One region of the Nonomuraea sp. NPDC059007 genome, then DNA from elsewhere that is predicted to be linked to it. Evidence: riboswitches for the same ligand, from Rfam matches in the RefSeq annotation. Region 1 holds a riboswitch; the other holds the start of a gene.
What was found. A riboswitch is a leader RNA that binds a small molecule or an ion and turns the genes downstream of it on or off. The one in region 1 is predicted to bind glycine.
Positions count from the first base shown of each region.

Region 2: linked by a shared signal. The riboswitch ahead of gcvP (aminomethyl-transferring glycine dehydrogenase) and the one ahead of gcvT (glycine cleavage system aminomethyltransferase GcvT) in region 1 are both predicted to bind glycine.

Region 1 is NZ_JBHYJD010000012.1:234,932-250,537, reverse strand. It holds gene ACFWY5_RS22320 (helix-turn-helix domain-containing protein) at 1-457, opposite strand, end outside; gene ACFWY5_RS22315 (L-serine ammonia-lyase) at 932-2,308, opposite strand; gene gcvH (glycine cleavage system protein GcvH) at 2,374-2,763, opposite strand; gene gcvT (glycine cleavage system aminomethyltransferase GcvT) at 2,796-3,887, opposite strand; glycine riboswitch at 4,020-4,118, opposite strand; gene ACFWY5_RS22300 (cation:proton antiporter) at 4,146-5,579, opposite strand; gene ACFWY5_RS22295 (M28 family peptidase) at 5,904-7,574, opposite strand; gene ACFWY5_RS22290 (M4 family metallopeptidase) at 7,571-9,850, opposite strand; gene ACFWY5_RS22285 (LysR family transcriptional regulator) at 9,938-10,894, opposite strand; gene ACFWY5_RS22280 (gamma-glutamyl-gamma-aminobutyrate hydrolase family protein) at 11,440-12,147, opposite strand; gene ACFWY5_RS22275 (3-oxoacyl-ACP reductase) at 12,722-13,486, opposite strand; gene ACFWY5_RS22270 (aldehyde dehydrogenase family protein) at 13,489-14,832, opposite strand; gene ACFWY5_RS22265 (glutamine synthetase family protein) at 14,842-15,606, opposite strand, start outside.
Region 2 is NZ_JBHYJD010000008.1:267,169-282,774, forward strand. It holds gene ACFWY5_RS15920 (P1 family peptidase) at 1-22, shown strand, start outside; gene ACFWY5_RS15925 (hypothetical protein) at 57-455, opposite strand; gene ACFWY5_RS15930 (TetR/AcrR family transcriptional regulator C-terminal domain-containing protein) at 562-1,122, shown strand; gene ACFWY5_RS15935 (DUF5999 family protein) at 1,335-1,526, shown strand; gene ACFWY5_RS15940 (alpha/beta family hydrolase) at 1,528-2,118, opposite strand; gene ACFWY5_RS15945 (hypothetical protein) at 2,202-2,552, shown strand; gene ACFWY5_RS15950 (tetratricopeptide repeat protein) at 2,681-3,478, opposite strand; gene ACFWY5_RS15955 (esterase-like activity of phytase family protein) at 3,650-4,807, opposite strand; gene gcvP (aminomethyl-transferring glycine dehydrogenase) at 5,000-7,828, opposite strand; glycine riboswitch at 7,981-8,075, opposite strand; gene ACFWY5_RS15965 (MerR family transcriptional regulator) at 8,135-8,752, opposite strand; gene ACFWY5_RS15970 (bifunctional nuclease family protein) at 8,900-9,370, opposite strand; gene ACFWY5_RS15975 (MerR family transcriptional regulator) at 9,457-10,110, opposite strand; gene ACFWY5_RS15980 (FHA domain-containing protein) at 10,107-10,619, opposite strand; gene ACFWY5_RS15985 (sugar phosphate nucleotidyltransferase) at 10,958-13,465, opposite strand; gene ACFWY5_RS15990 (CDP-alcohol phosphatidyltransferase family protein) at 13,470-14,051, opposite strand; gene ACFWY5_RS15995 (phosphoribosylanthranilate isomerase) at 14,208-14,795, opposite strand; gene ACFWY5_RS16000 (SLC13 family permease) at 14,877-15,606, shown strand, end outside.

The DNA.
Region 1 (15,606 bases):
GCTCGTGGTCGGAGGAGACTTCCGCCAGGGCGCGGGCCTCGCGCATGAGGTCTGGAAGAGACCGCAGAATGGCCACGTTCGCGGCGGCGTCCCGAAGCCGGTGCAGACGGGACATCTCGCCCCACAACACTCCGGATTCGCGTGGCGTCCCGTCGAAGACGGGCGTGAGGTCATAGCGGCGAAGCTCTCGCATGATCGCCGAGGCGGCGATCTGCCATTGGTTCTCGGCTGGCGAGCTGGAGTAGGGGCGGCCGATCAGCTTGTTGGGATGGACGTGCAACTCGGCGGCCAGATGGTTCAGCAAGGCGACGCTGTCCAGCTCGACGAGGCCGTTTTCCACCTTGGATACCCAGCCCTGGGACCGGTTCAGCGAGGCTGCAAGGTCGGCCTGGGTGATCCCCAGGTCCAGTCGGGCGCGCTTGACCCGGCGGCCGATCTTCTCCGCTTCCTCCAGCATCAGCTCACTCCAGGGTCCGTTCGAGGCGTGCTGCATCCAAGGCTAGGCCCGCAAGACGCACTTATGTCCAGCCCTGCCGACAAATCGGCCCTGGACTACGAATGCGGTGGTCGTCACGATGGCGGGTGGAACGGCACCTGATCTGCCTGAACGCGGACGCGCTGTGGATTGGCAACGAAGCGGAGAAGTTCGGTCATCGCCCAGACGAGAGACGAGCTGGGATGGGCGCCGAGGCACCTAGCTCAGCCGGGAATCCACCCTGGCGCAATAGCAGGACGTCAGCCACGTGGGGAGCGCGAGGGTTCTCCCTCGCCCGGGGTGTGGGGCAGAGCCCCACTGTCGCAGCCCGAGCCCCAATGCGCGAAGCGCTCCCATGGGGAGGACCGCGCCCTCAGCCGGGGTGTGGGGGCTGCGCCCCCACTGGACGCTGCCTGAACCCTTAGCGCGTAGCGCCCCTCCGTGAAGACCTTGCTTTTAGCATTCGATGACGTTGACGGCCAGGCCGCCGCGTGAGGTCTCCTTGTACTTGTCGAGCATGTCCCGGCCCGTGTCGCGCATCGTCTTGATGGCCTTGTCCAGGCTGACGAAGTGGCGGCCGTCGCCGCGCAGGGCGATGCGGGCGGCGGTGATGGCCTTGATGCTGGCCACCGCGTTCCGTTCGATGCACGGGATCTGGACCAAGCCGCCGATCGGGTCACACGTCAGACCCAGGTTGTGCTCGATGCCGATTTCCGCCGCGTTCTCCACCTGTTCCGGGGTCCCGCCCAGGACCTCCGTCAGGCCTGCCGCGGCCATGGAGCAGGCTGAGCCTACCTCGCCCTGGCAGCCCACCTCAGCACCCGAAATAGACGCGTTCTCCTTGAACAGGACGCCGATCGCGGCCGCTGTCAGCATGAAGCGGACCACGCCCTCGTCGTTCGCCTGGGGGACGAAGCGCGTGTAGTACGTCAGGACTGCCGGGATGATGCCTGCCGCGCCGTTCGTCGGGGCGGTCACGATGCGGCCCCCGGCGGCGTTCTCCTCGTTGACGGCAAGGGCGAACAACGAGACCCAGTCCATCGTCTGGAGCGGGTCCTTCTCGGGGGACTCGCTGCACAACTGGCGGTGAAGCTGGTGGGCGCGGCGGCGGACCTTCAGGCCGCCGGGCAGCATGCCTTCCTTGCTGATGCCCCGGCTCACACACTCGGCCATGACCCGCCACAGGTTCAGGATGCCGTCGCGGATCTCCTGCTCGGTACGGCCGAAGGCCCTCTCGTTCTCCAGCATGAGCCCGGAGATGGACAGGCCGGTGTTGTGGCAGTGCTTCAGGAGCTCTTCCGCGGAGGTGAACGGATAGGGAACGACGGTGTCGTCGGGCTTGATGCGGTCGGCGCCGGTGGCGTTCTCGTCGACGACGAAGCCGCCGCCCACGGAGAAGTACACCTTCTCGCGGAGCTTCTCCCCGTCGGCGGCGAAGGCGGTGAAGCGCATGCCGTTCGGGTGCTCGGGCAGGCTGATCTTGCGTTCGAAGACCAGGTCCTCGCCGACGACGAACGGGATCTCGCGCTCGCCGTACAGGCGGACGGTTCCTGCGGCGCGCATGGCGGCGAGGCGTTCGTCGACGGTGTCGACGTCGACGAGTTCGGGCTTCTCGCCGGACAGGCCGAGAAGCACGGCCTTGTCACTGCCGTGGCCCTTGCCGGTCAGGCCGAGGGAGCCGTAGAGGATGGCCTCGACCCGCGCGGTCCGCTCGACGAGGCCGTCTTCGTGCAGGCCGCGCGCGAACTTGTGCGCGGCTGCCATCGGGCCGCCGGTGTGCGAGCTCGACGGGCCGATTCCGATCTTGAAAAGGTCGAAGACGCTGATCGCCATTGATGCGTCCTTCCGCAACAGGGGGGAGGGCGGTGCCGGGGCCCATGCCGGGCCCCGGCGGTTGGTCAGGAGTCGCCGGAGGTGAGTGCTCCGTACTCCTCAGCTGAGAGGAGGTCCTCCGGGTCGCCTTCGAGGCGTACCCGGAACATCCAGCCCTCGCCGTAAGGGTCGTTGTTGACCAGCGACGGGTCGTCCACGACGGCCTGGTTCACCTCGGTGACCTCGCCGCCGACCGGGGCGTAGATCTCGCTCACCGACTTGGTCGACTCGACCTCGCCGATGGAGTCGCCGGCCTCGACGTTGGAGCCCGCCTCGGGAAGCTGCACGAAGACGACGTCACCCAGGGCCTCGGCGGCGAAGGCCGTGATGCCGACGGTCACGGTCCGGCCGTCGTCGAGACCGGCCACCCATTCGTGCTCCTTGGTGTAGCTCAGCTCGTCAGGGATGCTGCTCACTTACGTCCTCCTGCTAGTTACTGCGCTTGTATTCACGAACGGGCGCTGCGCTTGTAGAAGGGCAATGCGACGAGGTCCATGCCCTCCTGGCTGCCCCGGATGTCCACGGCCACGCCTTCGGTGACACCAGTGTCCACGTAGGCCATCGCGATGGGCTTACCCAGGGTCTGGGAAGGGGCCCCGCTGGTGACCTCGCCGACCACGGCGCCGTCCTTGGTCACCGGGTACCCGTGGCGGGGGACCCGGCGCCCGTGCGCCACCAGTCCGACCAGGCGCCGCCGCGGCGGGTCGTTCTTGACCGCCTCCAGCGCCGCCCTGCCGACGAAGTCGCCGGGCTTGTCGAATTTCACCACTCGGCCCAGGCCCGCGTCGAACGGGGTGAGCGCGGTGGACAGCTCGTTGCCGTAGAGCGGCATGCCGGCTTCGAGGCGCAGCGTGTCGCGCGAGGACAGTCCCGCCGGAATCAGCCCGTACGGCTCGCCCGCCTTGACCAGCGCCTGCCACAACGGCACCGCGTCCTCGTTGGCGATGAACAGCTCGAAGCCGTCCTCGCCGGTGTAGCCGGTGCGGGCGATGAGCGCCTGGGCCCCGGCGACGACGCCGGGCAGCCCGGCGTAGTACTTGAGTCCGGGCAGGTCGGCGTCGGTGAGCGAGGAGAGGATCTCCTGGGCGCGCGGACCCTGCACGGCGATGAGCGCCCACTGCTCGGACCGGTCGTCCACGACGGCGTCGAACCCGGCGGCGCGCGCGGTCAGCTCGCGGGCCACGAGGAGGTAGTTGGAGGCGTTGGCCACGACCATGAACTGTTCGTCGGCGAGCCGGTAGACGATCAGGTCGTCCAGGACTCCGCCGTCCTCCCCGACGATCATCGTGTAGCGGGCCCGTCCGGGCGCCAGCGCCGAGAGGTGGCCGACGAGCGCGTAGTCGAGTGCCTCGCCCGCCTGGGGCCCGGTCAGGAAGATCTCGCCCATGTGCGAGAGGTCGAACAGTCCGGCGGCGGTGCGCACGGCGTTGTGCTCGGCGGACTCGCTGCCGTAGCGCAGCGGCATCAGCCAGCCGGCGAAGTCGGTCAGCGTCGCGCCGAGACTCTCGTGAACGTCTCGCAGCGGTGTCGGTCGGGACATTGGTCTTCGCACCTCAGGGCAGGGTCGGATGCCAGCATCCTCCCCCTCTGTCATCGATGCCTGAGAGCTTCGCCCGGGTTTTGCCGGACTTTCACCTTCGGCGAGGCCCGGAGGCCTGCTTTCCAGAGGCACCTCGCCCGAGCGGTCCTTTGCCTTGAGAGGTTCGCGGGGAGGGCTTGCTCCTTCAGGGGCTCTGACCGGATTGTCAGAACGCTCTCCCGCACGGGTTCACCGGTGTCTCCAACCAGCCTAGTGCCGTCACGGGGGTGTTGTCGCGTGTGGATCGCGCCAATCGATCTCTTCCGTGAGCTTGTGCAGGGTTGTGGCGCCGATGCGGCCTTCGGTGTACATCTGGCCGAGCGTCTCGCGCTGCGCCCTGGCGAGCTCGTCGCGCAGGTCGTGCGGGGCGCCGGCGTTCGCCTCGACCGCGAGCAACTGCCGCTGCGCCCACAACGTGCCGGTGTCGAGCCGGTGGGAGATCTGGTCGAGCCTGCGCATCGCCGCCGCGGCCGCCGCCTGCCGCGCCCGCGCCTCCTCCTCCGGCGCCGCGACACCCCCACTCTCCGGTACGGCGGCGCGGCACGTGAGCAGGGCGAACCCGCTGACCAGCACCACCGAGGCGGCGGCGAAGATCAACGCGTCCTGGGCGGGCAGCGCGGGGATGGCCAGCGCGATGGCCAGCGTCGAGGCCCCGCGGGTGCCGCCCAGGGTGAGGGCCCGGACGTTGTGCCGGTCGACGGCCAGCGCGAACGCCAGCCGTACCAGCAAAGTCGCGCCCAGCAGAGCCGCGGTGACCAGCAGGACCGTCGTGAGCGGCAGGCCGGAGTGTGAGCCGCCCAAATCGCGTAGCTGGAGCCCGAGCAGGACCGCGAGCGTGCCGCCGAGCAGGAACGTCAGCACCTGCCAGGTGATCCGCTCGGTGGCCCGCGCGGGGGTGTGGAAGAGGCGGCCGCGCGCCCCGACGTAGAAGCCGGCGGCGGTGACGGCGAGCGGGCCGGACAGTCCGAGCTTGCTCGCGCTGATCTCGGCGACGAACGGCGTGGCCAGCGAGAGCACGATCAGCGTTCCCGAGTCGGCCAGGCGGCGGCGCAACTGCACGACGACCCAGCCGAGCGCGAGGCCCGCGAGCGCGCCGCCGGCGATCGCCCCGGCCAGTTGCAGCGCGGCCACGGAGACGGTCTCGGGACGTTTGAGCTGCTCAAGCCCGATGGCGAGCAGCACGACCGCGACGCCCTCGTTGATCAGGCTCTCGCCGCGCAGCACGGTGAGCACGCGCTCCGGCGCGCCGAGCCGGTCGAGGACGAGTGCCTGGGTGGGCGCGAAGGCGGCGCCGACGGTCAGCGCGGCGCCCCACGGCAGGCCCGGGAGCAGCAGATGCGCCACGAGGGTGACGGCGCCGGCGGTGGCGAGGGTGAGCCCGACGCCGAGGAACATGATCGGCCGCCAGGCGGCGCGCGACTCGCGGGGCGCGCTGCGCGTGGTGGCGTGGTGGTAGAGCAGGGGCGGGATGAGCACGGTCAGCACGACGTACGGGTCCATCGACACGACCGGCACCCAGGGCAGGATTCCCACGAGCATGCCGAGCAGGACCAGGAACGGCAGGGGCGGCAGCCTCCATCTCGTGCTGAGAAAGCGGGCCAGCACGATCGAGACGGCGACGAGCGCGGCGATGATCACCAGGTCGCTGGACAAAAGCTCGGGCTCCCTCCTGAGGGGGATCGGATCCGGACAACGGTGGCGAGCCTATGGGGGATATGTCCGGAAAAATCCGAGCTTGGTGCGTGAGGTGATCAGTGTTTGCCTAGAGGTTCGGGGGCCCTGCGTGTCGCTTGCCGGGTGTTTAACCGGATATTTCGGGACTTTGCGGGGCGTGTGACTCAACGCATAGCGCGGCCGGCCGTCCCCCCGGATGAACGGCCGGCCACGGGGTGTGGCCGGGAACCTGGCACACCCCAGCGGTTCCCGGCCACGTCTGTACGACCGGCGCCTGGCGGGACGCCGGCCGTACATGCTCCTCTAGAGGCGCTGCCAGAGCGCGGGTGTGCCGGGCGGCTCCCAGCCGGGCAGGCTCGTGTGGCTCTGCAGGCACCGGTAGTTGGTGCCCTGGTAGCTCACGGTCGTGCCGGCCGTGTAGGAGGTGTACGGCGCCCATTCGTTGCCGGTGCTGCCCACGGTCAGGGTGAACGTGGCCGAGCGGTCCGTGCTGGTGCCGTCGCCGTTGAGCGTGATCGGATAGGTGCCGGCGGCGACCGAGGAGGTCGTCGCGATCGACACCGCGGAGGTCTGGCCCGCCGAGATGGTGGCCGGGTTGAAGCTCACCGTCACGCCCTGGGGAGCTCCGGAGGCCGTCAGCGCGATCTGCTGGGCCTGGCCGGAGGTGACCTGGGTGTTGACGGTGGCGTTCGCGCTGCCGCCGGGCTGGACAGAGGCGGACGCCGGGCTGACCGAGAACGAGTAGTCGTTCTGGACCTGCCCGATCGTCAGGTTGAAGGCGGTCGAACGGTCGCTGTCGGCGCCGTCACCGTTGAGGGCGATCTGGTAGCTACCGTTCGCCGCCGCCGCTGACGCCGCGACCGTGACCGTCGAGGACTGGCCCGCCGTGATCGTCTGCGGGCTGAAGGAGACGGTCACCCCGGCCGGGACACTGCCGGCGGAGAGGCTGACCTGCTGCGCCTGGCCGGAGGTGACCGTCGTGGTGAGCGTCGTCGTCGCCGACTGGCCGGGCTGGAGGGTTGCCGAGGCCGGGCTCACCGCGATGGAGTAATCGTTCGGCTGCGCCTGGCCGACGGCCAGGGTCCACAGCGCGTGCGCGGCCGCGTCGGCGTTGCGGTCGAGCGCGGTCGTGTTGATGTTGGACGGGTAGGTGTCGCAGGCCGAGTGGTAGCAGCGGTCGAACGACTGGTTGGCCTGACCGCCCCACTTGGCGGCCTGGGCGGCCGTCTTGCGCTCGCTCGCCCCGGTGAAGACGCCGCCGACGCGTACGCCGGCGTTCTTGAACGAGGCGTGGTCGCTGCGTCCGTCGCCGATGCGCTCCGGCTCCGTCTGCACGCCGATCGAGGTGTAGTAGTCGTTGAACAGCCGCTGCAGGGCCACGTCGTCGTCATAGACGAAGTAGCCGGGGTTGGGCGAGCCGGTCATGTCGAAGTTGAGGTACGCCTCGACGCCCGCCGCACCCCCGTTCTGCACGTAGTACCGGGAGCCGATCAATCCCTGCTCCTCGGCACCCCACCAGCCGAACCGGACGTGCTTGGTCACCGTCGGCCGCTGGCTGGCCAGGGTCAGGGCGATCTCCAGCAGGGCCGAGGAGCCCGAGCCGTTGTCGTTGATCCCCGGACCGGCGGCGACGCTGTCCAGGTGGGCGCCGAGCATGATGGTCTGGTTGGTCGGGCCACCCGGCCAGTCGGCGATGAGATTGCTGCCGCCGCTGAAGGTCTGGATCCGGGTGGTGTATCCGGCCGCGTCCAGCTTGCCCTTGATGTAGTTGACCGAGGCGTTGTACCCGGGCCGTCCTGAGGCCCGGTTACCGCCGTTGGCCGTGGCGATCGACTGGAGCTGGCTGAGGTGGGCTGTCACGTTCGCGACCGGGATGTTGGGCGGCGCGACAGCCTGAGCGCTCGTGGCGCCGGCGAGGGGGGCCAGGGCGGCCACCACGATGGTGACCAGCCCTGACACTAGGAGTTTCTTCACAGCGGCTGCCAGAGTGCGAGCACGTTCGGCGGCTCCCAGCCGGGCAGGCTGGTGTGGCTCTGCCGGCAGCGGTAGCTGGCGCCCTGGTAGGTGACGACCTGGCCGACCGTGTAGGAGGTGTACGGCGCCCATTCGGTGCCGGTGCTACCCACGGTCAGCGTGTAGGTGGCCGTCTTGCTGCCACTGGTGCCGGCGCCGGTGAGCGTGATCGGGTAGGACCCCGCCGCGACACTGGAGGTCGTGGCGACGGTCACCTGAGAGCTCTGGCCGGCGGTGACGGTGGCCGGGCTGAAGGTCACCGTCACGCCCGAGGGCTGGCCGCTGGCCGACAGCGCGACCTGCTGAGCGGAGCCGCTGGTCACCGTCGTGTTGATGGTGGTCTGAGCGGAACCGCCCGGCTGAGTCGAGCCGGACGCCGGGCTGACCGCGAACGAGAAGTCGTCCTGGACCTGCCCGATCGTGAGGTTGTAGGTGGCGTTCTTGTCGACGGCGGTGCCGTCAGCGGTCACCTGTACGGCGTGGCCGCCCACGGGGCTGCCCGCCGAGGTCGACAGGGTCAGCGTCGAGGTCTGGCCGGCGGTGATCGTGGCCGGGTTGAACTGGGCCGTCACACCACTGGGCAGCGTGCCGGCGCGCAGCGTGATCTGCTGGGCGTTGCCGCTGGTCACCGTGGTCCTGACCGTGGTGGTCACGCTGTCGCCCGGGTCGGCCTGGCCGGCGGCCGGGTCGAGGGAGAGCGAGAAGTCGTCGGTCGGGGCGGTGCACGTCGGCTCGCCGGACTGGGCGCCCAGGCGGATGCCGTCGAAGGCGGCCTTCACCACGTTGAACTCGGCGCAGCTACCGGGCCACAGCTCCTTGGCGGCCTGCAGCGCGGCCACCCGGACCTTGGTGTGCGTCCACGGGGACGTCTTCTTGTTCAGCGTGGTCATGAAGACCTGGGCGGCCTTGCGGATGCCGATGCCGACGATCGCCGGGCCGTTGTCGCAGCGGGTGCTGGCGGGCTTGCCCTGCGGGTTGGTGCCCTCGGACATCAGGTAGAACCAGTGGTTCTGCGGGCCGGCTCCGGCGTGCACCTCGGGGAAGGACCCCGGGGTGTAGCAGTTCGGGTGGCCGAGAGCCGACGGGTTGTACATGTTGCGGATCGGGCCGCCGCCGAGCGCGGGCTCCTCGCCGACCAGGTAGTCCGGCGGGTCGTTCGGGTTGTTGGCGTAGTGCTCGGTCACGGCGCCGAAGATGTCACCGGTGGACTCGTTCAGGCCGCCGGCCTCGTTGCCGGAGCCCGCGCCGCCGGGCGTGGTCTGGAAGATGGCGTGGCCGTACTCGTGGCCGACGACGTCCATCGAGACCAGGTTCTTGCGCGCGGCGCCGCTGGCGCCGTTGTGGCCGTAGTTGGTGTACGAGCCGTTCCAGAAGGCGTTGGCCTGGGCCAGGCCGACCCGGGCCGGGAAGCCGCCGCCGGAGCCGTTGATGCCGTTGCGGCCGACCCACTCCCGGAGCATGTCCCATTCCTTCTGGACTCCGTAGAGGACGTCGACGCAGGCGGTCGGCAGGTCGGTGGCGCCGCCGTTGCCCCAGGGGCTGGAGCCGGTGAAGGCGGAGCCGTTCTGGCCGCCGCACTGGATGCCGCGGCGGTTGGGGTCGACCATCGAGGTGGCCTGGGTGTCGATGGTGACGGTCCCGACGTAGTGGGACCGGCCCTCGGCGGCCTTGAACAGCTCGACCTCGTCGATGACCGCGCCGGTCAGCGCGTCGACGTAGACGGTCCGGTTGTTGGACGGGCCGGTGACGGTGGTCGCGTACGCCAGCCGCGGGGTCTTGCTCGCGGCGTGGACGACCAGCGACGGCGCGCTGACGCTGTCCACCTTCTTGATCCGTGCCTGCGACGTGGCGGCGGCGGTGGCCGCGCTCACCTTGGCCTTGGTGCCGACGTTGATGACGGCTTGCTGGCCGGTGGTGATGTCGCTGACCGACTGGCCGGAGGCGTCCGTGGTGACGACGACCTCGCCGCCGTAGACGGGCAGGCCCTTGTGGGTGCGCGAGTAGGTCAGGAACTGCAGACCGTTCGCGCCGGGGGTGTTGGCCTGGAGGTGGTATGCGTCGTCCTGCGCGGTACGCAGGGAGGGGGCGTAAGCAGCAAGCGCGCCCTGCGCCGAGGTGACGGCGCTCTTGGCCTCACTTGGAGTTGGGGGATCTTGTCCGGCCTGCGCCGCCTGGGGTACCAGGGCCAGCGCCAGCGCGACTAACGCGGCGGCCGACAGTTTGAGCTTGGGGTTCACTCTCGTGGCTCCTTGGGGGGTGTGAATCTGGCTGGAGTCAACCCCAAGCTGACATCGGGGGCTCACGGACCGTAACCCCACAATTTGTCATAACGTCACACTATGGGCGCCATGTCGCCGCAGCCACGCGTTGTATGTGGGGTTGCGCATGGCCTCCGACCAATAGGTCTTGGTGACCGCCTGGACGAGGTCCTTGGCGTGCGGAGCCAGCGCTCCGTGCTCGGTCCAGCCGATCAGGTGACGCATCTTCATCGGCGACCCGACCAGCGGCCGGATCACGATGCCGTCCCGCGCCGGGCTCGTGGCCTGGAACAATCCGACGCAGCGGCCCTCCGCGATCAGGTCCAGCGCGACGCTCAGGTCCACCTTGAACCCGACCATCGGCGAGAACCCGTGATCGGCGCACGCGGTCCAGAAATGCTCGCGCGGCCCCGACTCCAGCAGCGCGTGCTGCGCCCACTGCTCCTTGGCGAGATCCGCCAGATCGATCTCGTCGTGTGCCGCCAGAGGGTGACTGGCCGTCAACCCCACGAAGACCGGCTCGATCGCGATCTCGGCGTAGACGGCGCCCTGGGGCGGTTGCAGTTCGTGACCGGGATAGTCGTCCAGGGTGGCCAGCTCGATGCGTTCCGACTCCAGCAGTCCGGGCAACACCTCGGTCGTCTCTTCGGTACGAAGGCTGATCTCGGCCTCTGGTAACAGGCGGCGTAACGCCTTGGCCGCGTAGATGGCCAGCCGGGTGAGGGCGCAGCCGACGCGGATGGTGTCGCGCTCGTCCCGCGCGTGGCGCCGGGCGTCACGCGCTAGGTCGTCGAAGGCGGGTAAGACGGAACGCGACCTCAACAGCAGCCAGCGGCCTAAGGGAGTGGGCGTCGTCCCTTCGCGGCCCCGCTCGAACAGCGGGCCGCCGAACTGCCGCTCGATGCGGCGCAGCTGCGCTGCGAGCGCGGGCTGGGACATCCCGAGCGACGTCGCCGCCTTGGAGATGCTCCCGGTGTCCGCGATCGCACATACGACTCTGAGATGCCGGACCTCGAGCTCCACACTCTGAGAGTAAAAGTAAAGAAGCTTTCCAGTAAGACCCAATTCGGAATTCGCTGCTGACCTGGCGTTCATGGGCCCGACATGACCGTGCCGTGGGGTGTTCTACCTCGTGGTCTATCGGGATGGGGTCGATCGCGGCTTTTGCGGTGGATCGTGACGGCCGACTTGACAGCCACGCTCTGCGGACCGGACAGGGGCGGGTGAAGACGCCGAGGGGGTACGGCCGGGGCGGCCCGAGACGGGATCGCGACCCCGGGATTCCCTGGACCGGTGGCGCCCGCAAGGGGTGGTGCCGAGGGGCGGGTCTCCGGCAGCGCCGCTCACCGTTCCGGTCGGGTCTACGGCTGCACCGCTCACCCTCACGCCCCTGTCTCTGGCAACACGGCTCGCCATCGCAGACATCCCTCCGGCGCCGCCCCTCACAGTGCTACCCGGCCCCGCCCGAGACCGGGTTGCCGACATGGGTGCTGGTCGGCTCGTGGCTGGGTGTGGGTGTGGGTGTGGGTGTGGGGTCGGTGATCGGGTTGGCGTGTTGGGTGGTGGGGTCAGGGGGTGGGGTGGGTGGCGGCGGTGGTCAGGGCGTGGAAGAGGGCGGGGTCGGTGCCGGCCTCGGGGTGCCATTGGACGGCCACGGCGAAGGGGTGGGCGTCCAGTTCGATGGCCTCGATGGTGTTGTCCTCCGCGCGGGCGCTCACGGTCAGGCCGGTGCCCAGGCGGTTGACGGCCTGGTGGTGGTAGTGGGGGACGTTGAGCGGGTCCTGGCCGAGGATCTTGGCCAGGCGGGTGCCGGGTTCGGTGTGGACGGGCAGGTGTCCGAACGTGCCCGGCGCGGGGGAGTGGCCCTCGTGGCCGGTCACGTCGGGCAGGTGCTGGTGGAGGGAACCGCCGAGGCTGACGTTGAGAACCTGGAGCCCCCGGCATATGCCGAGGAAGGGCAGCCCGGCCTCCAGGGCTGTGGACATCAGGGCGAACTCCGCTTCATCACGAAATTTCCGGATGTAGCCGACGCGGTCGTGGGCGGGCTCGTCGTATCGGGCGGGGTCGATGTCGCCGCCTCCGGCCACGATGAGGCCGTCCAGGCGGGTGACGAGCTCGGCGGGGTCGCCGGCCGGGGGCAGGATGACAGGCTGACCACCGGCCGCCGCCACCTGCTCCACGTACATGTACGGCAGCAGCGCCGTGTCCATCTCCCACACGGTGAACCGCGCGGGCTCCACGTAACAGGTGATCCCGATGACGGGCCGCATGCTCATACCTCCATCCTCATCCATCCGCCTGCCCACCCGGGAAGCCGGTCAACACACCGCGCGAGCGGCATCTCGCTCCGGGAGCGGGGCGAGGTGTGTGTCACGCGTGTGGCCTGCCAACCCCACGGCGGGCTAGGCAGGTCACACGCGTGGCCTCTCGCCCCCGAGGCGAGCGAGGCCGGTCGCGCGTGTGGCCCCTCGCCCCCGGTGGTCGGTGGGCGAGGTGTGTCGTGTGTGGCCCGCCGACCCCGGGGCGGGTGATTTGTGTAGCGCGTGTGGTGCGACACCCCCGGGCCGGGCGGGTCGTGTGTGGTCAGCGGGCCACGGGGTCGGGGCGCGGCGTGTCGCGCGTGTGGCCGGCTGGCCGTGGGAGTGGGTCGGCGTGGGTCGTCGCGGCGGCCCGCCCCGCGCGGCCGCCTGCCGTGGCCCTGGAGTGCCGCCCGCCCCGTGCGGCGGGCGGCGGGGGCGGTGGCTTGCCGTAACGGATCAAAGGCCCCTAAGAGATCAAAAGCCCTTGAGAGATCAAAAGTCCTTAAGCGATCGAGAGGTCCGTAACGGATCGAGACATCAACGAAAGAGATCAGAACGGGGTAACATACGCGCCGGAGATGCCGCCGTCGACGAGGAACTCCGAGCCCGTGATGAAGCTGGCGTCGTCGCTGGCCAGGAAAGCGACCGCGGCGGCGATCTCGGTGGCCTCGGCGAAGCGGCCGACCGGGATGTGGACCAGGCGGCGCTGGGCGCGCTCGGGGTCCTTCGCGAACAGTTCCTGCAGCAGTGGGGTGTTGACCGGCCCGGGGCACAGGGCGTTGACGCGGATGCCCTCGCGGGCGAACTGCACCCCGAGTTCGCGCGACATCGCCAGCACGCCGCCCTTGGAGGCGGTATACGAGATCTGCGAGGTCGCCGAGCCCATCACGGCCACGAACGAGGCGGTGTTGACGATGGAGCCCTTGCCCTGCCGCCGCATGTAGGGGATGACGTGCTTGCAACAGAGGTACACGCTGGTGAGGTTGACCTCCTGCACGCGCCGCCAGGCGTCGATGCCGGTCTCCAGGATGGAGTCGTCGTCCGGCGGGGAGATGCCGGCGTTGTTGAAGGCGATGTCCACGCTGCCGTAGGTGTCGAAGGCGGTCCGGTACATGCGGGCGACGTCCTCGTCGCTGGTCACGTCGGCCTTGACGAAGATCCCGCCGACCTCCTCCGCGGCCTTCTTGCCGGCCTCCTCGTCGATGTCGACGCAGACCACCCGGGCGCCCTCCTCGGCGAACCTGCGCGCCGTGGCCAGCCCGATCCCGCTGCCCGCACCGGTGATGACGGCGACGCGGTCCTGCAAACGCTGCATGTTCATGACTCCCAGGAGATGAAAACGTTTTTGGTCTCGGTGAAGGCGCTGAGGGCGTCGGGGCCGAGTTCGCGGCCCAGGCCCGACTGCTTGAAGCCGCCGAACGGGGTCCAGTAGCGCACCGACGAGTGCGAGTTGACCGACAGGTTGCCCGCCTCGACCGCGCGCGCCACCCGCAGCGCGCGGCCGACGTCGCGGGTCCAGATGGACCCGCTCAGGCCGTAGGGGGTGTCATTGGCGATACGTACGGCGTCCGCCTCGTCCCGGAAGGCCACCACCGACACCACGGGCCCGAAGATCTCCTCGGTGAACGCGCGGTCGGTGACCCGCGAGGTGAGCACGGTGGGCGGGAACCAGTAGCCGGGCCCGTCCGGACAGGCGCCCTGCAAGTGCGGCTCGGCGACGAACCCGCGTACCCGCTCCAGATGCTCTGCGCTGATCAGCGGGCCCATCTCGGTGCTCTCGTCGAGGGGGTCGCCGACCTTCACATCCAGTACGGCGGCGCCCAGCCTCTCCAGGAACTCCTCATACACGGTGTGCTCGACCAGGATGCGCGATCGGGCGCAGCAGTCCTGCCCGGAGTTATCGAAGACGGCATACGGCGCGGTTTTCGCCGCTTTTTCGAGATCGGAGTCCTGGAAGACGATATTTGCGGACTTGCCACCCAGCTCCAGCGTCAGCCGCTTCACCTGGCCCGCCGCCTTGGCGGCGATCTCCTTGCCCACCTCGGTCGAGCCGGTAAAAACGATTTTGGCGACGTCCGGATGCTCGACCAGCCGGGCGCCGGCGACCTCCCCGGCCCCGGGCAGCACCTGCAGCACGCCCTCCGGCAGGCCCGCCTCCAGAGCCAGCTCGGCCAGCCGCAGCGCCGTCATCGGCGTCCACTCGGCCGGCTTCACGATCACGGTGTTCCCGGCCGCGAGCGCGGGCGCGACGCCCCAGGTCATGACGACCATGGGGAAGTTCCACGGCACGATCACGCCCACGACGCCCAGCGGCTCGTGGAAGGTGACGTCCACGCCGCCCGGCACGGGGATCTGCAGGCCGTGGTGGCGTTCCGGGGCGCCCGCGTAGAAGTGCAGCACGTCGCGGACGTTGCCGGCCTCCCAGCGGGCGTTGCCGATCGTGTGGCCGGCGTTGGCGACCTCCAGCTGGGCCAGTTCCTCGCCATGGCGGTCCACCAGGCCGGCGAACCGGCGCAGCAGCCTGGCCCGGTCGCCCGGCGCCACCTCGCGCCAGCTCGCGTACGCCCGCTTGGCACGCTCCACGGCCCGGTCGATCTCGGCCGCGTCGGCGAGGTCGACCTCGGCCACCACGGCTTCGGAGGCCGGATTGATGATCTTCATGCTGGTCCCTTACAAACGTTCGAAGCCGCGGAACATTTCCCAGTCGGTGACCGCCGCGTCGAAGGCGGCCAGCTCGACGCGCGCGTTGTTGGCGTAGTGGGCCACGACGTCCTCGCCGAAGGACTCCCTGGCCAGCTTCGAGCCCTCGAACAGGGCGAGCGCGTCGCGCAGCGTGTGTGGCACGGTCTCGGCGCCGGAGGTGTAGGCGTTGCCGGTGAAGGCGTCCTCGAGTTCGAGCTCATGGTCGATGCCGTGCAGACCGGCCGCGATCAGCGCGGAGACGGCCAGGTAGGGGTTGACGTCGCCGCCGGGCACCCGGTTCTCCACGCGCAGCGAGTGGCCGTGGCCGACCAGGCGCAACGAGCAGGTGCGGTTGTCCACGCCCCATTTGACGGCGGTCGGGGCGAAGCTGCCGGGCACGTACCGCTTGTAGGAGTTGATGTTCGGCGCGTAGAAGAGCGTGAGCTCGCGCATGAAGGCGAGCTGGCCGGCGATGAAGCGGGCGCCCAGCTCGGACATGCCATGGGGTCCGTCTCCGGCCATCACCGGCTCGTCGGCGCTGCCACGCAGGCTGATGTGGATGTGGCAGGAGTTGCCCTCGCGCTGGTTCGGCTTGGCCATGAAGGTGATCGAGCGGCCCTCCTGGGCGGCGATCTCCTTGGAGCCGGTCTTGTAGATCGAGTGGTTGTCGCAGGTCTTCAGCGCCTCGTCGAAGCGGAACGCGATCTCGTGCTGGCCGAGGTTGCACTCGCCCTTGGCCGACTCCACATACAG
Region 2 (15,606 bases), on a different contig from region 1:
GACGGAACTGCTCTCCCGCTGAGGGTACGGCGCCGCCGTACCCCAGCCAGGGCTGGTCAGAATGTGGCCGGGATGGCCCGCGGCACGCGCGGCATGCCCCACATGCGGTTCTCCTCGCGCAGCGTGCGCAGGCGCTCCACCTCGGCGCTCCACTCGGCGCCGGCGGGCGTGGCCTTGGCCTTGCGGCGGGCGATGCGGTCGTCGTAGGCCTTGACGCCGAACGTGGCCCGCTGGCCCGCCTCCGCGCCGCGCAGCGCCTCGGTCAGCGCCTTGTCGAAGGCCCGGCCCGCGGCCAGCAGCTCGATGTCGTCGACGTCGGCGGCCCGCAGCTCACGCACGGTCAGCTCGGCCTCGCGGGCCTTGGCCAGCAGCTCCGGGAAGGTCTTGGAGATCTCGATGTCCGCGTGGTAGCGCACCTCGGCCTCGCGGCTCACCCGGGGACGGAAAAACGCCATCGACTCTGCCTTTCTCAACGCTGCGTATCAGGCGTAGCGTACGCCGTCGCGGGACACGGGCCGTAATCGGACCCGGCCCGGCGCCTTTACATAGTAGATTTCTAACATGCCCGCGAAGCGACCGCCCGTACCCCTGTCCCGCGAGCGCATCATCGACGCCGCGCTGCACATCGCCGACAGCCAGGGCCTGCGCAGGCTCACCATGCGCCGCCTCGGCGACGCGCTGGAGGTGGAGGCCATGGCCATCTACCACCACCTGCCCCGCGGCAAGGACGCGCTGATGGACGCCCTGGCCGAGCACGTCACCGCCGTCCGGGTCGAGGCGGGTTCGAGCTGGCAGGAGACGGCCAAGGCCTGGTGCAGGGCCGGGCGCGAGGCGCTGCGCGACCACCCCGGCGTGCTCGCCCTCGCCCTGACCAAGCCGCCCAAGGGCGCCACCACGGTCTCGATCAGAGACCAGACCGAGCAACTCGCCGACGCCGGCCTGCCCGCCGCCGCCGAGGCCGTACGCACCATGCGCGCCTTCGTCTTCGGCAGCGTCGCGGTCGAGGTCCAGCAGTCCGGCTGGGCCGATCCGGAGGTCGACACCTGGACCCGCCGCGACGAGCGAGCCGACGCCGACTTCGAGCGCGGCCTCGACGCACTCATCAAAGGACTGCAAATTTAGTCGGCGTGTCGCGCTTGGACCGTTATCCTGCTTAAGACACGCTGTGTCGTAGGTCACAGACTCACCCGGGGCACCCTCCACTAACCGCCCGAACGGGCTATGTCGGTTTGTGTGACCCACGTCGCACACTTGCTAGAAACGAACAAGCCGAGCCGCTCCCCGTCAGCTCAGTGCGACATGGGAGCCATTCACGAGATATCGGAGGCACGCCGATGTGCCCGCACGACCCGGTCTGCCCGTCTGCCGAGGCGCCCGACCGCGAGGCAGCACGAACCCTCGCCTGCCACCCCGAGCAGGGGTGGAGCCTCCTCTGCAACGGCGTCGTCCTGTTCGAGGACACCGGGGAGCTCCTGCCCGGCGGCATCGTCATCGCACCGCACCGTCCCGCCGTGGGCGCCGCCTGACCTACGCGTAACGCACGATCCAGCGGGCGACGATCTCGCCCACCTTCCCGGGGTCCTTCTTCAGATCATGTCCCTCCCCCGGCAGGACGACCAGCTCAGCGGCGTCTGCCGGGTCCGGCACCCCGAACGGGTCCCGGTCCCCGTTGACCACGAGCACGTCGACGCCCGCCTCGCGCAGCTCCCCCGCCCTGGAACGTTCCGGCCGCCCCGGCGGATGCAGCGGAAACGCCAGCGCCACCACGGCCGCCGCGCCCGCCCGCCGCGCCGTACGGCAGGCCACCCGGGCCCCGTTGCTCCGCCCGCCCTGCACCAGCGGCAGGCCGGGAAAACGCGCGACCAGCGCCGCCACGACGACCTCCCACGCCTCGTCCTGCCGCTCCGGCGAGCCCGGCGCCCTGGCCCCCGCCAGCCGGAACGGCTGCGTCACCCTGGCCACGCTCACGCCCGCGGCCAGCGCGTGCTCGCGCACCGCCAGCAGGTCGGGCGCGTCCACCGTGCCCGCGGAACCGTGCGTCAGCACCAGCAGCAGCTTCGGCCGCCGGACCTCGTCGAGGTCGACCCGCGCGGGACCGCGCGCAGTGGTGATCTCCATGGCGACAACGGTACTCGGGGAGGAGGCGCGACCTGGCTCTCAGGTGGGATGACGGCGCGCCGCCGGGAGGGGACAATCTCGGTATGGCAGACATGCGTCCTCTCCGCGACGAGCTGCAGGCGACTCTCGACGCCCGGCGCGATCTCGGTCCCGAATACGAGCAGGCGTTGGTGGAATCGTTCGTGGAGCGGCTGGACGCCACGATCGCCGCCCGGGTGCGCGCCGAACTCGACACCCACCGCCCCAGACCCGGCAAGAACCACAAATCGAGCAGCTCATCGCTGATCCCCATCGCGCTCGGCTCGCTGGCCCTCGGCATCCCGCTCACGGCCATCGCCGCCTCGGCGGCCGGTCCGGCCGGCCTGGTCATGGCATGGCTGGCGATCATCATGGTGAACGTGGTGGCGGCCGTCGCCATCATGCGCGGCCGCTGACCGCACACCGCTCTGCCACGGGTACGAGGGCTCCGTGGCCCGCGGTAGACCCGCCGGGAGCAGGTACGCCCCGCCGGGAGCAGGTACGCCCGGCGGGGGCGGCGCTGTGCCCGGCGGGGGCCGGGCGGTCAGCCGTCGCGGTCGAGGCGCAGGCGGACCTCTTCGGCCAGTGCCTGGTCGGTGTGGTTGAGTCCGTAGCTCCAGACCCGGTCGGCGTCCTCGGCGCGCCCGCGCAGCGGCAGCGTGCGCGCCAGCAGTTCGATGGCCAGCGCGCTCGTGCCCGGCTCGTCGCCGTCCTCCACCGCGCCCGCGAACTCCGCGCACGCCAGCTCCAGGTGGGCGATCCCGAGCTGGACCCGCAGCCTGGCCACCTCCCCGGCCGGCGCGTCGTGCAGCGCGGCCATGAGCACGTCCGCGGCCTCGCCCGGCTCGCCCTGGAGCAGCAGCAGGTCGCCGAGCTGCTGGGCGGCCCGCGCGCCGAGGTGCGGGTCTCCGGCGCCGATCGCCGCGCGCAGCTCCTCCTCCGCCGCCTCCAGGTCGTCCCGCTGTACGGCCAGCCTGGCCAGCCCCAGCCGCGCCAGCGCCACGTACTCGGGGGCGCCCATGCCGAGCACGGCCTGCCAGGCGCCTCTGGCCTGCTCCGGCCGGTTCTCGCGCTCGAAGCCCTGGGCAAGGTGGCAGGCGGCCTGCGCGCCGTACTCGGGATGGCCGGTCGACAGCGCCACCCGGGCGGCCGCCCGCGCGCCCTCGGCGTCGCCCCGTTGCTCCAGCACGACCGCCAGCCCCACCGCGGCCTGCGCCCGGTCGGGCCCCGCGGGGTCGGCGGCCAGCTCGGACAGGATGGCCGCCGCCGCATCGAGATCACCGCCCTCGGCCAGCCTCCTGGCGTGTTCCAGCGGGGACGCGTCGACGTCTGGGGGTGTCAAGGAGGCTCCTTCTGAACGTTGATCGCCCCGAGCCTAACGACTCGGGGCGATCACGTCTCGCAACTCGGCCTGTCCTCATCTATCCCTGATGGACACGCTCTTGTTGCCTGCCGCCGTGACGAACACCCAGGGCGGCCCATGACAGACGCCACGACGGCAGACATGAGGACCTCAGCAGCCCCGGGCGCCGAACGCCAGGAACTGGGTGACCTCCCGCTGGTCGAAGTTGTCGTCGCTGCCGATCACCAGCGTGCACTCGCCGGTGGCCAGGCGCGGCCCCCAGGCCAGGCTCTCCAGGTTCTGGACCGGCGCCCTGACGTTCTCCAGGTCCATGACGAGCCGCTTGGAGACGGGCCGGTAGGGGCGCCCGGTCGCCAGGCTGTTCCTGTCCTGGACGTCGGTGGCCCGGCGCAGGTCGATCTCGTAGAGCTTGACCTTGTAGTTCACGCCCTCGATCCAGGAGCGCTCCAGGGCCAGATAGCGGTGGTCGTCGAGGGCCAGGATCTCCGACACGCCGCTGTCGGTGGCGCCGTCCGGCGGGATCGGGGCGGCGGGCAGCGGGTCGATCGGGTAGGCGTACTGCCCGCGCAGCCGGCCGTCGCGGCCCCACACGGTGATCCGGGCCGGGGCGCCGGACTCGACGGTGGGCGGCTCGCCGTCCTCGTAACGGGGGCCCTCCACGATGGCGGCGATCGTGGTCGGCGCGAACGTCAGCCCCTCGAACCCGAAGTTGCGCCGCGGGCCGCTGTCCGTGCCGGTGACCTTCAGGTTGCCGGGCAGCGGGAGCTCACCCAGGTGCCGCCCGTCGCGCCCGGCCCAGCGGACGAACAGGTCGGAGAGCGGGATGCCGGGGTTGCGGGCGTCCGGCCGGTCGCCCTCGTGACCCCAGAGCAGATTGCGGCTCCACCGGTCGAAGCGGATCGTCTCCGGGTCGGCGGACTCGGGCTTGCCGTACCCGGGGTAGGGGGTTCCGTCCGGGCGCAGGAGCGTGGTGGCGCCGGTCAGCCGTACTCCGGTGAACGCGCCGGTGCGCCGGTCGATGTCGAGGGCACCGGTGTAGAAGCGGGCGGGGTTGTAGCGCCAGCGGTCGTCGGAGATGAAGTACCAGGTGCCGGTCCGCGGGTCGCGGTCGATGCCGGACAGGCCGCCGACGACCGTGCCCTCGAACTCCATCTTGTGCGGAAGGCGCTGCTCACCGAGAAAACGGGTGATTCTGAGCCCCTGCTGCGGGGCGGAGGCGGCGCTCGACGGCGGGGTGGCCACGAGTTGCGCGCTGACCGCCAGCGCCAGAGCCAGGGCGGCCTTCACCGATCTTCCCCGAAGGATCATTCACTTCTCCACGGCTTGGAAACGGGCCCCGTCGGGGCCTGAGCAAGCACATGAGAGCGTGGATCAAGAGGAAAGTCATGAGGACATGCCGCCGCTCCGGCAGCCTTTACCGTCGGCTCCCGAGCCCGGACCGTCGAAGGCCCCGGGAAGGCACAAAGCGCTTCCCGGGGCCTTCGGGGGCCTTCGTCAACCTCAGTCCTCGTAGGCCTCCAGCGGCGGGCAGGCGCAGACCAGGTTGCGGTCACCGTAGGCCTGGTCGATGCGGCGCACCGGCACCCAGTACTTGCCGTCGCGCAGCGAGCTGACCGGGTAGGCGGCCTCGGCGCGGGTGTAGGGGTGCGCCCAGGTGTCGGAGGTGGCCGCCTCGGCGGTGTGCGGGGCGTTGCGCAGCGGGTTGTCGTCCTTGTCGTAGGCGCCCGAGGCCACCTTGGCGATCTCGCCGCGGATGGCGGCCATGGCGTCGGCGAAGCGGTCGAGCTCGGCCAGGTCCTCGCTCTCGGTCGGCTCGATCATCAGCGTGCCGGCCACCGGGAAGGACATCGTGGGCGCGTGGAAGCCGTAGTCGATGAGGCGCTTGGCCACGTCGTCGACGGTGACGCCGGTCTCCTTGGTGATCTGGCGCAGGTCGATGATGCACTCGTGGGCGACCAGGCCGCCACGGCCGGTGTAGAGGACCGGGTAGTGCGGGGCCAGGCGGCGGGCCAGGTAGTTGGCCGACAGAATGGCCTGCTCGGTGGCGGCCTTGAGGCCCTCGCCGCCCATCATCCTGATGTAGGCCCAGGAGATGGGCAGGATGCCGGCGGAGCCGTACGGGGCGGCCGAGACCGCGCCGACCGGCGAGCCGGGACGCAGCGCGTGACCGGGCAGGTAGGCGGCCAGGTGCGCGCGGACGGCGACCGGGCCGACGCCGGGACCACCGCCGCCGTGCGGGATGCAGAAGGTCTTGTGCAGGTTGAGGTGGGAGACGTCGGCGCCGAACTCGCCGGGCTTGGCCAGGCCGACGAGGGCGTTGAGGTTGGCGCCGTCGACGTAGACCTGGCCGCCGGCCTCGTGGACCTTGGCGCAGATCTCGGTGATGGTCTCCTCGTACACGCCGTGCGTGGACGGGTAGGTGACCATGATCGCGGCCAGCGCGTCGCGGTGCTTGGCGATCTTGGCGTCGAGGTCGGCGAGGTCGATGTTGCCCTCGTCGTCGCAGGCGACCACGACGACGCGCATGCCGGCCATGACGGCGCTGGCGGCGTTGGTGCCGTGGGCGGAGGACGGGATGAGGCAGACCTCGCGGGCCGTGTCGCCGCCCGCCTGGTGGTAGGCGCGGATGGCCAGCAGTCCGGCGAACTCGCCCTGCGAGCCGGCGTTGGGCTGGATGGAGACGGCGTCGTAGCCGGTCACCTCGGCCAGCCAGGACTCCAGCGTGCCGATCAGCTCCAGGTAGCCCTCGGTCTGCTCGGCCGGGGCGTAGGGATGGACGGCCGCGAACTCGGGCCAGGTGATCGGCTCCATCTCGGTGGTCGCGTTGAGCTTCATCGTGCACGAGCCCAGCGGGATCATCGAACGGTCGAGGGCGATGTCCTTGTCCTGCAGCTTGCGCAGGTAGCGCAGCATCGCGGTCTCGGAGCGGTGGCTGTGGAAGACCGGGTGGGAGAGGTAGTCGTCCTCGCGGGCGAGCGCGGCGGGCAGCGCGTCGTCACCGGCCAGGTCGCTGAGCCCCGCGGAGACGCCGAAGGCGGCGGCGACCTGCTCCAGGTGGGCGAGCTCGGTCTTCTCGTCGCAGGAGACCGAGACGTGGTCGGCGTCGATCTGCCAGAGGTTGACGCCGCGGGCGGCGGCCTCGGCGACGACCTGCGCGGCCCTGCCGGGCACGCGGGCGGTCACGGTGTCGAAGAACTCGCCGTGCACGACCTCCACGCGGCCCGCGCGCAGCACCTCGGCGAGCGTCACGGCGTGGGCGTGGGTACGGCGGGCGATCCGCCGCAGGCCCTCCGGCCCGTGGTAGACCGCGTACATGCCGGCGATGACGGCCAGCAGCACCTGGGCGGTACAGATGTTGGAGGTGGCCTTCTCCCGGCGGATGTGCTGCTCGCGGGTCTGCAGGGCCAGGCGGTAGGCGGGCGCGCCGTCGGCGTCCACCGAGACCCCGACCAGGCGGCCGGGCATCTGCCGCTGCAGCCCCTCGCGCACGGACATGTACGCGGCGTGCGGCCCGCCGAACCCGAACGGCACGCCGAAGCGCTGGGAGGAGCCGATCGCGATGTCGGCGCCGAGCGTGCCGGGCGCGGCGATGAGCGTGAGGGCGAGCAGGTCGGCGGCGGCGACCACGAGGGCGCCGGCGCCGTGCGCGCGCTCGGCCAGCGCGCGGAAGTCGCGCACGCGGCCGGAGGCGCCCGGGTACTGCACCAGCACCCCGAAACACTCGGGCAGCTCGCCGTCGAGGTCGGAGTAGACGAGCTCGATGCCCAGCGGCTCGGCGCGGGTGGCCAGCACGGCCTTGGTCTGGGGGAGGGCGTCGGCGTCGACGACGAACACGGGGCTCTTGGACTTGCCGGCCCGGCGGGCCAGGGTCATCGCCTCGGCGGCGGCCGTACCCTCGTCCAGGAGGGAGGCGCCGGCCACGTCGAGGCCGGTGAGGTCGGAGACCACCGTCTGGAAGTTGAGCAGCGCCTCGAGGCGGCCCTGCGAGATCTCGGGCTGGTAGGGCGTGTACGCGGTGTACCAGCCGGGGTTTTCCAGCAGGTTGCGGCGGATCACCGCGGGCGTGATCGTGTCGTGGTAGCCCAGGCCGATCATCGAGGTGAGTACGCGGTTGCGGCCGGCCAGCTCGCGCAGCTCGGCGATGACCTCGCTCTCACTGGCCGCCGGGGGCAGCTTCAGCTGGTCCTTGGCCCTGATGGCCTCGGGCACCGCCACCGCCACCAGGTCGGAGACCGACTCGAAGCCGACGGCCTCCAGCATCCGCTGCTGCTCGTCGGCCGAGGGCCCGATGTGGCGGGTGGAGAACGGAGGTGCTGTCAGGTCGGTCATGAGGGTGCCCTCCCGAGGCGATGGAGACCGGCGCCGGGGCGCGGTGGCCGGGTCTCCCCCTCTGTCATGGGACCTGAGAGCTTCACCCCGCGGGCGGGGCTTGCACCGTCGGTGAGGCGCGCCTGGCTGGCGTGCCTGCTTTCCAGAGTTGCCTCACCCGAGCGGTACCGGTTGCCTGAGAGATTCCGGGGAGGGTTGCTCCTTCGGCGCCCCGACTCAGGGTCGGGGACTCTCCCGCACGGGGTCGTCAGCCTTCGGGACCTAGATTACTACGCCGGACCGCGTCAGGCGTTCCGGCACGCTCAGCTATCCGATCTTGCGCGCGCGCCGCCGCTGCGCCAGCTCGTCCGCGGGGTGGTCGGCCGGGTCGTCACCGGCCGCGGCTCGTTCCCCCGGCAGCTCCGCGAGCGACCCCTCGACTTCCCGCCAGACTTTGCCCAGCGCGATCCCGAACACGCCCTGACCGCCCTGCAACAGGTCGATGACCTCGTCGGCGGAGGTGCACTCGTAGACGCTGACGCCGTCGCTCATGAGCGTGATCTGCGCGAGGTCGGCGACGCCTCGATCACGCAGATGCTGTACGGCGGTGCGGATCTGCTGGAGCGAGACTCCGGTGTCCAGCAGCCGCTTGACGACCTTGAGCACCAGGATGTCGCGGAAGCTGTACAGGCGCTGCGAGCCGGAGCCCTGGGCGGCCCTTATCGTGGGCTCGACCAGGCCGGTTCTGGCCCAGTAGTCCAGCTGCCTGTAGGTGATGCCGGCCGCCGAGCAGGCCGTCGGGCCCCGGTAGCCGATGTCACCCGGAAGTGTCGCGGGGGCGTCGTCGAAGAGCAGGCCCTGCTCTCCGGCACGCTGCCGCGCGCTCTCGCGCCGCACCGGATCTTCCTGGCCGGCCGTCTTTCCCTCGCCGCTGCTGACCGCCACGCGGACCTCCGGCTTTCTCTCATCCCGCGGCCTGATCTGGGGGTTCGCAACGCGCGACCACGGGTTTCACTTGCACCGTAGGACCGTGACCAAGCGCAGTCAACGATCCGGCTCGGCGCGTCGTGAAGCGTAAATTCACTGAAATACCTACCCCGCCCTGCCGAAGTCCTCGGGCGTGATCGTGTCAAGGAACTCCCTGAACTTCTCCACCTCGTCCTCCTGGTCGTCAGGAATGATCACACCGGCTTCCTGCACGACCTCCTCGCTGGCGAAGATCCGGGCACCGGTGCGCAGGGCGAGCGCGATGGAGTCGGACGGCCTGGCGCTCACTTCGACGCCGTTGGAGAAGACCAGATCGGCGAAGAAGATGCCGTCACGCAGCGCGACGATGTTGACCGCGCGCAGGCCGACGCCGAGCGCGCTGAGCACGTCGCGGAACAGGTCGTGCGTGAGGGGTCGCGGCGGCGGCTCCTCGGCCTGGGCCAGCGCGATGGCGGTCGCCTCGGTCATCCCAATCCAGATCGGCAGGAACCGCTCTCCGTGTGCCTCCTTGAGCAAGACGATCGGCTGATTTGTGGGCATTTCAACGCGAACGCCCACTACCTCCATCTGCAACACGGGCTGCTCCGTATCCGACACCTGACCGCTCTTATGCAATTCAACGTAACACCCGGCGGACACCTGGGGGTGCGCCGGTGGCCTCTTCATCGGCCCAGGACACTCCGTACGCCCGCGCGCAGCAGGGCCGCGTGCAGGTCGAGAAGAAGTGCGGACAGCTCCCTGCCCACCTCGTCGGCCTCCCCGATCGCGCCGGGCCTGCGGCGTTTGAGTATGGGCGCGACGGTCTGCTCCACCAGCCCCGCCTCACGCTCGGCCGCCGCCTTGACCGCCCGCAGGTGCCGGGCGTGCAGGCCGAACCTGGCCAGGGCGCCGACGCTGCGCGCCACCTGGAGCGCGTCCTCGTCGTAGCGGCGCGCGACGGGGGCCAGCAGGCCGTAGTCCTCCAGCTCGGTGAGCGTCTCCTCGCTCAGCCCCGCCGCCTCCAGGAGCTCGGCGCGGCTGAGCCGTACCTCCGAGGTCTCCTGTACGGCGTGCGGCCGCCCGAACGACTCGGCCATCTTGTCCTTGATCACGCGCAGCGGGAGATAGTGATCACGCTGCTCGCGCAGGATGAAACGCAGCTGCTCCACGTGCAGATGCGTGAACTTGCGATAGCCGGACGGGCTGCGCTCGGGCTCGATGAGCCCCTCCCCCTCCAGAAAACGGATCTTGGAGATCGTCACGTCGGGGAACTCGGCGTGCAGCAGGCCGAGCACCTCCCCGATGCTCATGTGCGAGCGGGCCGCCTGAGAGGTCATCCCGCGACGGCGGTCCGCATCAGGAAGACCAGCCGGAACTTGCCGATCTGCACCTCGTCGCCGGAGTGCAGCGGCACCTCCTCGATGCGCTCGCGGTTGACGTAGGTGCCGTTGAGGCTGCCCACGTCGCGCACGGAGAACTGGCCGCCGTGGTGGCGGTAGAACTCCACGTGCCGGCGCGAGACGGTGATGTCGTCGAGGAAGATGTCGCTCTCGGGGTGGCGCCCGGTCGTGGTGAGGTCCTTGTCGAGCCGGAAGCGGCTGCCGACGTTGGGACCCCTGGTGACCGTGAGCAGCGCGGTGCCCGGAGGCAGCTGCTCCACCAGGGCCCGCTCGGCGAGCATGAACTCACCGGTCTCCGCCTCGTACGCCTCGATTCCCGCGACCGAGATGGTCGAAGTGGTGTCCCCGGCGACCTCGGGTCTGGTCAGCGGTGACCCACAGCGGGAGCAGAAACGGGCATCCTCGGGGTTGGCGTGCCCGCACTGCGTGCAGTAGACGCTCGGCATCGATCGGCTCGGCCTCCTACCGCGAAGTCGCGGCAACGGTGCTCGGGGCGCGCCTCGCTTCGCTCTTCAAGTTTGCGAATGCCGCAACTTACGCTGATCAGCGACGAAGGTCAAGACGGACGCCTGACGACAGGTTTGGACGGTGACAAAGTTACCGCCGAGTCTGCCTCAAGGTCCATGCCGCCGCGCTGCCTTTCTGTCACGTTCCTGTTGCCTGCCGGGCAATCCGGCAGGTCATCCTCCCAGATGCCGGCCCAATGATCCACTCGAAGATCCGGCGTGTCACACTCCGGAATCCCCTTCGATGATCCGGTACGCCACGTTCCGATGATCCGGTCTCACGCTCCCGAGGCCTGTTCGACGATGCGGGCCCAGCGTTCCAGGAGCGCCTGCGCCGAGTCGGCGTCGGCGGCCTCGGCCCAGACGTCCGTGACGGGCTCGGTGGCGGCCGGGAGGATGAGCGCCCAGCCGCCGTCATCGGCGGCCAGCCGTACGCCGTCGGTGGTGTCGACGCGGAAGCCCTCGCCCGCCGCCTCCGCGGCCTCGATGACCGAGCGCATCACCGCGCCCTTGGCCGCCCACGGCGTGGGGACGCTGCGTTTGAGCAGGCTCGCCTCGGGGATGCGGGCGTCGATCTGGCTGAGCGACAGGCGCGTGCGGGCGACCAGGCCGAGCAGGCGCATGAAGGCGGCCAGGCCGTCCACGGCGGGGCTGAACTCGGGCACGATGAAGCCGCCCCGGCCGTCCCCGGCGAAGACCAGGTCCTCGGCCGCGGCGGCGGAGGTGAGCGCGTCGGTGGCGGTGGAGGTCCATTCGACCTGGACGCCGTGGAAGCGGCAGACCTGCTCGGCGACGCGGGTGGTGGTGACGGGCAGGGCGACGCGCCCGCGGCGGCGCTCGGCGGCGACGAGGTCGAGCACGACGAGCAGGGCGCGTTCCTCGCCGATGAGCTGGCCCAGCTCGTCCACCAGGGCGATGCGCTCGCCCATGGGGTCGAAGCGCACGCCGAAGGCGGCCCGTGAGGAGCTGACCAGCTCGGCCAGGCGCTGCAGGTCGCGGCGGCGCTCGGCGAGGGTCTCGGTGGGCGAGGCCTCGTCCAGGCGGGCGTTGACGGTCAGCACCTCGACCCCGACGCGGCCGAGCAGCGTCGGCAGGACCAGCGTGGCGGTGCCTCCGGCGCAGTCGACGACGACCTTCATGTCGCGTACGCCGGTCATGTCCACGCAGGCCAGCAGCTCGTGGGCGTAGTCCTCGACGGCCCTGGCCGGGTAGCGCAGCTCGGCGATCTCGCCGGGGAACGCGCGGCGGAACTCCTGCCGGGAGTAGACGCGCTCCAGCTTGCGCTGGGCGGCGGGGGGCAGGTCGGATCCGCGCTGGTCCATGAAGACGATGTCGACGCTCTGGGGGTCGCCCGCGGTGGTCCGCAGGGCGATGCCGCCGGCGGCCGCCTCGCGGGAGGTGTGGAAGCGCGCCACGGGCAGCGGGGCGGCCTCCAGGTCCAGGACGTTGATGGCGCTGGCGGTCAGGGCGCCGATGACGGCCCGCTTGAGCGCTCTGGCCGCCAGCGAGGAGTCCCGGGCGGTGACCACCCGCTCGCCCTTCTTGAGCGTCGTGGCGTAGGCGCTGGCCAGCCGTACGCACAGCTCGGGGGTGATCTCGACGTTGACCAGGCCGCTGACGCCGCGGGGGCCGAACAGGCTGCGCTGGCCGCGCGACTCCCAGATGACGCTGGTGTTGACGACGGCGCCGGCCTCGATGGTCTTGAAGGGGTAGACGCGTACGCCGCTGGAGACGTAGGCCTCGGCCTCGATGACGCAGTCGTCGCCGATGACGGCGTTCTCCTCGACGCGGGCGCCGGTCATGAGGTCGGTGCCCTTGCCGATCACGCAGCCGCGCAGGTGGGCGCCGGGGCCGAGGTAGACGTTGTCGTGCAGGACGGCGCGGTGCAGGAAGGCGCCCTCGCGGACCAGCGCGTTGTTGCCGACGACGGTGAACTCGCGCAGTTCGGCGCCGGCCTCGATCTTGGCGTACTCGCCGATGAGCAGGGGGCCCTTCAGGACCGCGTCGGGGTCCACGGTGGCCGATTCGGCGACCCAGACGCCCGGGGAGCGTTCGAAGCCGCCGATGTCGAGCTGGACGCGTCCCGCCAGGGCGTCGGCCTGGGCCTTGAGGTAGCTCTCGTGGGTGCCGACGTCCTCCCAGTAGCCCTCGGCGACGTAGCCGAAGAGCGGGGCGCCGCGCTTGAGCAGGCGGGGGAAGACGTCGGCCGACCAGTCGACCACCTCGCCGTCGGCGACCTCGTCGAGGACCTCGGGCTCCATGACGTAGACGCCGGTGTTGACGGTGTCGGAGAAGACCTGGCCCCAGGTGGGTTTTTCGAGAAAGCGCTGGATGCGGCCGTGCTCATCGACGATGATGATCCCGAACTCGAGCGGGTTGGGCACGCGTTTCAAGCCGATGGTGACGAGCGCCGCATTCTCACGATGGAAACGGATCATGTCCGATAAATCGATATCCGTTAGGGCGTCGCCGGAGATGACCAGGAAGCGGTCGTCCCTGAGCTTGTCCGCGGCGTTCTTGACGCTGCCGGCGGTGCCGAGCGGGAGGTCCTCGGTGGCGTAGTTGAGGCTCATGCCGAGCTCGTCGCCGTCGCCGAAGTAGTTGCGCACGAGCGCGGCGAGAAACTGCACGGTCACGACGGTCTCGGTGAGGCCGTGCCGTTTGAGCAGCCGGAGCACGTGCTCCATGATCGGGCGGTTGACCACCGGCAGGAGAGGTTTGGGCTGGTTGGCGGTCATCGGTCGCAGCCGAGTACCCTCCCCGCCCGCCATCACGACCGCCTTCACCCGATCACTCCTTCTTGTCGGCCTTTATGAGCTGGCGCACCTGTACCACATACAACAGCCCCGCCCACCAGTACAGGCCCGTTCCCCAGATCGCGAAGGCCCAGCCGGTAATCCGGGCAATTTCCGCATACCACCCAGTGTGGGAGGCGAGGAAGAGGAGCGGGAAGGCGTACATCAGGTTGAACATGGCGGCTTTGCCCAGAAAATGCACCTGGAGTGCCCTGTAGCCGTGTTTGCGAAGGACGGGGGCGAAACTCGCGACGAAGAGTTCACGACCGAGGATGAGCACCACCAGCCACCAGGGGATGACCTCGCGCAACAGCAGGCCGATGATCGTGGCGAACACGTAGAGCTTGTCGGCGGCGGGGTCGATGATCCGGCCGAGGCGGCTGGTCTGGTTGAACGCGCGGGCGATCTTGCCGTCGAGCCAGTCGGTGAACCCGGCCACCATCAGCAGCGCGATGGCCCAGCCGTCCGCCTTGGGCCCCAGAACCAGCCAGAGGAACACAGGGACGCCAAGCAGGCGCAGGAAGCTCAGCAGGTTCGGAACTGTCCAGATCCGGTCCTCGGCGGAAGTTTCGCTCACGCTGCGACCCTACTGCGTTGGGTTGTCCTCCCACGCGATCACCTGCTGGGCGTCCCCGGACTCCGTCATTTCCCCCCCACCGTCCCCTCCCCGCCCCGGCCTCGCGCGGCCGGTATGGCGGACAGGCATCGCGGGAGCCGTACCTGGGGGGGTGGGTTACCGGCGGGCGGAGGTGAGGAAGGCCCGGATGAGGGCAGAGTCCTTGACGCCGCGCGCGACCTCCACGCCGCTGGAGACGTCCACGCCCCACGGCGCGGCGGCGGCCACCGCCGCGCGCACGTTCTCCGGCGTGAGGCCGCCCGCCAGCAGCCAGCGGCCCGTCGGACGACCGCGGACGGCGGACCAGTCCCACGGCTCGCCCGCGCCCGCCCGGGGCGCGTCGACCAGCAGCAGGTCCTCGTCGTAGGCCCCGCAGCGCAGGTCGGCGTCGGCGGCCACGGCCCGTACCAGCGTGAGGCCCAGGTCCTTCAGCGCGGTGAAGTCGGAGTGCGGGTGGACGCCGTGGAGCTGGATCGCGCGCACGCCCGCCGTCAGCGCCGCGGCTCTGACCGTGTCCGGGTCCTCGCCCTTGAAGACGCCCACGGTCAGGACGTGCGGGGGGACCAGGGCGGCGAGCTCGGCCGCGCGCTCGGGCGTGACGCGGCGCGGGCTGTGGGTGAGCACGAGGCCGATGGCGTCGGCGCCGGCCTCGACGGCGGTGCGGACGTGCTCTTCTTCGCTCAGGCCGCAGATCTTGACGTACACCCCTCCAGGCTACGGCAATCGTGAGAGAGCGCTCATGAACGCCTCATGAACGGGTAATCACGCTCCGCGACGATCGTGGTCGTGACAAGAACGATCTCCGCCCTCCTCCTCAGCGCCCTTGCCGTGACCGCCGTCGTGATCTTCACGCCGGGCCTCGGCACGCAGGGGAAGATCACGCTGGGCGTGTTCGCGGTGGCGACCGTTCTGTGGATGATCGCCAAGGTGGACGACACGCTCGTCGCCCTTGGGGCCGGGCTGGCGCTGGTGGTGTCGGGGGTACTGCCCGCCGACGACTTCTTCGGGGCGCTCGGTGAGCCGACCGTGTGGCTGCTCATCTGCGCCTTCGTGATCGCCGCCGGGGTGTCGGCCTCGGGGCTGGCCGCGCGGGCGACCGCCTGGCTGGTCTCCCGGGCCTCGACCGTACGGCGGCTGGTGCACCTGACCACGGCGGCGCTGGTGGTGAGCGCGTTCGCGGTCCCGGCCACGTCGGGGCGGGCGGCGCTGGCGGTGCCGGTGTTCCTGGCGCTGGCCAAGGTGCTGGAGGGCCGGCGCCGGGTCGTGGTGGCGCTGGCGCTGGTCTTTCCCGCGGTCATCCTGCTCTCGGCGGTCGCCTCCCTCATCGGGGCGGGCGCGCATCTCATCACGGTCGAGATGTTGTTCCAGGCCACGGGCGAGCGGATCGGGTTCGCGCACTGGCTGCTGCTCGGGCTGCCGCTGGCCGTCGTGTCCTCGCACCTGTGCGCCGAGATCGTGCTGCTCATGATCACCCGGCGGGCCGACCGGCGCGAGCCGGTGAGCGTGGACGCCGAAG